2 linked regions of the Pseudovibrio sp. M1P-2-3 genome follow. The protein of the gene in region 1 binds, or shares a complex with, the protein of each later gene. Links are inferred from orthologs where the notes say so. Each region holds a gene or a part of one and is shown on either strand. Other genes may lie near its edges. The genes, in order: ccmE and ccmB.

Region 1 (3,216 bases):
CCAAAAAGCAATACCGATAGCCAGAGCAGTTAGGAAACCGGTGTTCCCATAATACCAGTTCAAAAGACCTGCTGCGATAATCGCGAGAACAAATGCCCCCGTCAGGCGTTGGGAAACACCTTTTAGATCACCACGCTTCCATGCCAGCATCTGCCCGAAGGGTATCGCCAGCATCACCGGCACCATCAACGGCCCGAATGTGAGGTTGAAGAACGGCGCACCAACGGAGATCTTATCTCCGGTGATAATCTCCAGAACCAAGGGGTACAGCGTTCCAAAAAACACAACGGCTGTTGCCGTGGTCAGGAACAGGTTGTTGAACACCAAACCGCCTTCACGGCTGATAGGTGCGAAAATTCCGCCTTGTTTAAGCAATGGTGCACGCCAGGCAAACAAGGAGAGCGAGCCGCCAATGAATATCATCAGGATCGTGAGGATATAAAGGCCGCGTTCTGGGTCCACTGCAAAGGCGTGAACGGATGTAAGAACACCGGAGCGCACAAGGAACGTACCCAAAAGCGACAACGAAAATGTAACAATCGCCAGAAATACAGTCCACACTTTCAAGGCATTGCGTTTTTCCATGACAATGGCAGAGTGCAGCAGGGCTGTTCCGGTGAGCCATGGCATGAACGAGGCGTTCTCAACTGGATCCCAGAACCACCAGCCACCCCAGCCCAGCTCGTAGTAAGCCCAGTAGGAGCCCATGGCGATGCCAAGGGTGAGAAAAATCCAAGAAAGCAGAACCCAAGGGCGAACCCAGCGCGCCCATGCCGCGTCAATGCGCCCCAAAAGAAGAGCCGCCGTTGCAAAGGCAAACACAATGGAAAAGCCCACATAGCCAACATAGAGCAAAGGCGGGTGAATAGCTAAGCCCACATCTTGCAACATAGGGTTCAGGTCTTGCCCCTGCATTGGCGGATTAGCAACACGGGAAAACGGACTGGAGGCGAGTGTTACAAAGGAGATGAACGCCAAGGACACCCAGCCCTGTACACCAATGGTCGCTGCCCGAAGCTGGCGCGGAATATTGCGGCTGAAACCAGCAACAAGCGCCCCGAATAAGGTGAGGATGAGAACCCAAAGCAGAACGGACCCCTCATGGTTCCCCCAAACCCCGGATATCTTGTAGATCAAGGGTTTATCGGAATGGGAGTTCTCATAGACATTCAGAACCGAGAAATCCGAGTTCAGGTAAGCCCATGTGAGCGCCGCAAACGATAGGAGAACCAAAAGAAACGAAGCAATTGCAAGCGGCGGCGCCATAGCCATGAGCCGCTCGTCTTTCTTTATAGCCCCCCAAACGGGAAAGACAGACTGTATCAAAGACACCACCAACGCTAAAATCAAAGCGTAGTGGCCAAGTTCAATAATCATTCTCGCTCCGGTCCATTCCTAGTAGGTGGGCTTTGTTTTTTCTTAAACCTTTAAAGGCGGAGCCCTTAGCTGCCAGTCTGCTGTTCGTCATAAAGGTGGTCTTGCTCTTTAAGGGCTTCATAAACTTCTTTTGGCATGTAGTTTTCATCGTGCTTGGCAAGCACTTGGTCCGCTACAAAAGTGCCTTGCTTGTTCACATAGCCTTCAGCAACGATGCCTTGGCCTTCACGGAACAGATCAGGAAGAATGCCCGTATAACTCACGGGTACAGTCGAGGCGTTGTCAGTTACAATAAAGGTAACGGTGCCACCCTCGCCATTTTCCAAGGAACCATCTTCAACCAGCCCCCCAAGGCGGATACGCTTTCCCTGCTCAATCTTATTGGCAGCAATATCAGAGGGCGACTGGAAAAAGGCGATCTGGTCATCCAGAGCAAACAGGATCAATCCGGCCGCGCCAGCCAGAACCACTCCAGCCAGTCCAATCAGCGTTAGTCTTCGTTGTTTACGTGTCATTTGCGTCAAATCCGCCAGTTTAAAAGGGGAAGTCCAAATCAGGCCCTTCTATACGGACCCTGTTTTGGACAAAACCGGTTTATTCTGCTTTTTGTGTTTTAATGCCCAGCTCTACTGCCTGCGTGTTCAACGCCGCAATCGCACTTGTATCATCTTGAAAAACCTTCAGAGCTTTTTCAAAAGTTTCCAGCGCCTCATCATCTCTGCCAAGAACCTGCTGCGCCCGCATCAGTTTGCCCCACTCTTCCACGCTGCCGCCTTCCACAGACAGACGCTCTTCAAGTTGGGAAACCATACCCTCGATCATCAAGGTACGCTCTTTCGCGTTCAGTTGACCGGCGGCTTCCATATCCGCAGCTGTTGGCCCTTTTGTGGCAATATCAATTTCCTGAAGTGTGGCAAGCTCGGCTTTTGCAGCAGGTATCCAGCCTTCATCACCATTTGCCTGAGCCAAAATGGCCTGCCAAGCATCGATCGCCTCTTGTGTTTTGCCAAGCTGGCCCAAACCAAGCGCAAGATAGAAACGTATTTTTATGTCATCAGGACGGGCTTCGTTCGCTTTTTGGAACAGCTTGAAAGCTTCCTCGGTGACATCCCCGCCACTTTGGAACACCAAAGTTTCTGCCAAGGCAATCTGGAAATCCGGCTGCTCCCCTTCCAAAGCGAGAATGTTTCGGTAAGCTGTCGCCGCTTTGCCATACTGGCCTGTTCGCGAATAAACAGGCGCGATCACTTTCCAGCCCTGCACATCCTTTGGATTACTTGCTAGGTGCTGTTCTGTGCGCGCAATCAGTTCAGAAACACTCATTTTATTTGGTGCCTGCGCAAGGCGCTTTTCCAGCGGCTGATCGGCATAATTGGGAGTACCCAACCCCAGATACAAACCAATAGCAACCAAAGGCATCACCACAGCAACGCTGACTTTCGCAAGGATCCCCCCTTCTTCTGAAGAGCTCCCTCCGGTTTTGTCCGAGTTCTGTTTGTGGGCTGCAAGCAACCGGCGCGAGACCTCGATACGAGCCGCCTCGGCCATTTCAGGCTTAATCACACCGCGTTCACAGTCGCGATCGATTTCTTCAAGCTGCTGTTTGAAAACAGCTTCATCGTTTCTTTCATAACCGCCTTGCGGCAGTTTTTTCGTAAACGGAAGCAGTGCGGCAAGCGCAACACCAACGGTTAGCAGAGCAAGTAGTATCCAGAAAATCATAGTGCCCTATATAGACAAGTTCTAAAGTGAAACAGCAACAGCGTCGCATGCGTCGTGCTGTCGCACACCCAGCCTTTCTATGCTAAATCCCCTATTTACAACAGCAATTAGGAATTG
Region 2 (3,110 bases), 1.4 Mb from region 1 along the record:
TCATAGACCAGCCAGTTATGGGTAAAAGGCAGGAGCAGGCCAGGCATAACATTCATGGGGATATGAAAGTGCTGCTGGAGGATGTGGACGCGACCAATACAGGACAGCCGCTGGCTTATCCGAGCAAGCCCCCTGCAGCGATCACCTCAATGCTGATTACATTATTGCCCGGAGAGGAGATCCAGCCCCATATGCATGTAGCACCTGTCTTTGTTTATGTACTCGAAGGGCAAGTGACTTTGGACTATGAAGACACCCACACGCACACCTACAAACAAGGGGAAGCCTTTATCGAGGCGGTGAATACGTGGCATCACGGTATCAACAGCGGCAATGTGCCGCTGCGGGTTTTGGCTGTATTTATAGGGGCCAAGGGCTTGCCAAATACTATTCTGCCGCCCTAAGCAGATGTACGTGATGGAATTTTCAGGTAAGGGCAATCTCTTAGCTGAATATCGGGGTAGGGCTGTTGAAGCTGAGCTGTAATAATCTGACTTGTGACAGGGGCGGGCGACGCGTCTTTCACAAAATATCGCTCCACGTAGAAACGGGTGAAGCGCTTATTGTTCGCGGACCAAATGGCTCGGGAAAATCCAGCCTACTTCGAGTGATTGCAGGCTTCGTTGGCAAGGCCGGTGGAGAAATTGCCCTTGAAGGCGGTGATAAAGAGCGCTCGGTTCCAGAACACTGCCACTACTTTGGGCATCAAGATGCGTTGAAACCAGCTTTGAGCGTGCAGGAAAACCTGAGTTTCTGGCAACAATTTTATGAGCCGGTGCCCTATGAAACGGGCAATAAGAACACCACCCTTTCCATAGAAGAGGCTCTGGACACGCTGGGTATCCTTCATACAGCGCAGTTGCCCGCCGGCTTTTTGAGTGCAGGGCAAAAGCGCCGTCTGTCTCTGGCAAGGTTGCTTGTGGTTTCCCGACCCATCTGGATTATGGATGAACCAAGCGCTGCACTGGACGCTGCCTCTGAAAAAGTACTACTGGGTTTGATGGCGGAGCATTTGAACAAGGGTGGGCTTTTGCTGGCAGCAACGCACTTGCCCTTGGACCTGCCCAACACGCACTTTCTGGACATCGCCAGTTCTGACTCCTTAGAGGATGAAGATGCACGAAGTGACGATCAGGGGGACTATTGGCTATGAGCTGGATGACAAGCTTATTTATACGTGAGTTCCGGCTTGCAGCACGTGTGGGCGGTGGGGCATTGATCGGTGTTCTGTTTTTCCTCGCAGTCGTGACGGTGTTTCCCTTTGGCGTGGGGCCAGATTTGAAAATGCTGGCGCGCATTGGCGCGGCAGTTCTGTGGATTGGTGCTCTGCTGGCGACACTTCTGGGTCTGGACCGGCTGTTTCAGGCAGATCAGGAGGATGGAACGTTGGACCTTCTGCTTCTTTCAGGTCGCCCTGCGGAGTTGATCGTTCTTATCAAATGCGCTGCGCACTGGGCAGCAACGGGGTTGCCGCTGGTAATTGCGACGCCCGTTCTGGCGCTGTTTGTTAATTTGGAGCCGGCTGCAATTGGTGCGGTGGTGCTGACGTTACTGGTGGGAACACCTGCCCTAACCCTCGTTGGGGCGATTGGGGCAGGGGTGACTGTGTCTTTGCGGCGCGGTGGGGTGCTGCTTTCCATTTTGGTGATTCCGCTTGCGATCCCGATTCTCATTTTTGGTGTGAGCGCTGCAACGGCGGCTGTTGGCGGTTCGACCCCATTTCTGACACCTTTTTTATATTTAAGCGCAATCACTCTTGCCGCATTGGTCATTGGGCCTGTGGCGGCGGGGGCTGCACTGCGTGTTTCGGGTGACTAGGTGTTGCCATAATTACTGGGTGGGTTTGTGCGACAATGCGTCCCAAAACGGGACTTCATCGCTGGAATCTGCACTCGCTTGTTGATGCATAGACAATGAAAGCTTAAAAAGCCCTATGACTTTTTATGATCTTGCAAACCCAACTCGTTTTCTGGCTCTGGTCCAGAAATTGTTGCCGTGGCTTATCGGTGCCTGCGCTGTGACTATGGCTGCAGGCATTTACATGGCCTTGTTTGTCGCTCCCCATGATTACCAGCAGGGAGTGACGGTGCGGATTATGTATATTCATGTTCCATCCGCATGGCTGGCCCTGTTCTGTTATGGAATGATGGCTTTGTCCTCTATCGGTACTTTGGTCTGGAAACATCCTTTGGCGGATGTGTCTGCAAAGTCAGCTGCGCCTCTTGGAGCCTGTTTCACATTCCTTGCTCTTTGGACCGGTGCAATCTGGGCCAAACCCATGTGGGGAACTTGGTGGGTATGGGATGCAAGATTAACGTCGTTCCTTGTTCTCTTCATCATGTATTTGGGCATTATCGCTCTTTGGAAAACCATTGAAGACCCCATCAAAGCGGCTAAGGCAAATGCGATCTTGACCCTTGTGGGTGTGATCAACCTGCCGATCATCAAGTTCTCGGTGGACTGGTGGAACACACTGCATCAACCGGCCAGCGTGTTCCGTGCGGATGGGCCAAGCATGCACAGCTCCATATTGATCCCGCTGTTTGTGATGGCCATCGGGTTCACATTGTTCTTCACTTGCGTGCACCTGATGCTTATGCGCAACGAAATCTATGCGCGCCGTATTCGGGCCATGCGCCTGCGGGCTGCCTCTAAAGCGCCTTCTGCAAGTGTCAAAAACCAAGCTGCTGCACAGGGGGCCTCATAAATGTTCTTTGAAAGTCTCTTTACGGATCTCCCGCGCCATGCTGGCTATGTAGCGGCATGCTACGGTATGGCGGGAGTTATTATGACGGGCTTGGTTGTCGCTGCGTTCATCGCGAAAAAGAAACGTCTTGCTGAACTTGCTGCGCTGGAAGCCTCTGGTATTCGCCGCCGTTCCGCTGCTACTGGTAAAAAATAATGTCCACTGATGCTCAAAATAATAAAGCTGGAGAACAAGAACCCCGCCGCGGTTTTCCGGTTTTCGCTATTATTCCGCTTGTGATTTTTGGTGTTCTGGTTGTTCTCTTTCTCACCCAGCTGCTTTCGGGAAATAACCCTCAAGAACTGCCTTCTGCTTTACTGAATAAGCCTAGCCCAGAGTTTTCCGCCGTGCCGGTGGAAGGTCT

The links.
Region 2: the proteins of ccmE (region 1) and ccmB are in contact, whole or in part, in a solved structure (PDB 8CE8), measured with the Escherichia coli proteins. The link is inferred for Pseudovibrio sp. M1P-2-3 from one-to-one orthologs.

What each region holds. Positions count from the first base shown.
Region 1 is NZ_JARRCW010000001.1:3,036,435-3,039,650, forward strand. What follows is about bases 168-3,064. They hold ccmE (cytochrome c maturation protein CcmE), read right to left. Parts: upstream 1,893-3,064; coding sequence 1,443-1,892; downstream 168-1,442. Other genes in these bases: P6574_RS13135 (heme lyase CcmF/NrfE family subunit), read right to left, coding at 168-1,377; ccmI (c-type cytochrome biogenesis protein CcmI), read right to left, coding at 1,972-3,064. Also shown: more of P6574_RS13135, read right to left, coding at 1-167; more of ccmI, read right to left, coding at 3,065-3,099. UniProt on the Escherichia coli protein: Heme chaperone required for the biogenesis of c-type cytochromes. Transiently binds heme delivered by CcmC and transfers the heme to apo-cytochromes in a process facilitated by CcmF and CcmH.
Region 2 is NZ_JARRCW010000001.1:4,432,349-4,435,458, reverse strand. The notes cover bases 198-2,988. They hold ccmB (heme exporter protein CcmB), read left to right. Parts: upstream 198-1,158; coding sequence 1,159-1,818; downstream 1,819-2,988. Other genes in these bases: P6574_RS19540 (DsbE family thiol:disulfide interchange protein), read left to right, coding at 2,902-2,988; ccmD (heme exporter protein CcmD), read left to right, coding at 2,708-2,902; P6574_RS19550 (heme ABC transporter permease), read left to right, coding at 1,934-2,707; ccmA (heme ABC exporter ATP-binding protein CcmA), read left to right, coding at 470-1,153; P6574_RS19565 (cupin domain-containing protein), read left to right, coding at 198-404. Also shown: more of P6574_RS19565, read left to right, coding at 1-197; more of P6574_RS19540, read left to right, coding at 2,989-3,110. UniProt on the Escherichia coli protein: Required for the export of heme to the periplasm for the biogenesis of c-type cytochromes.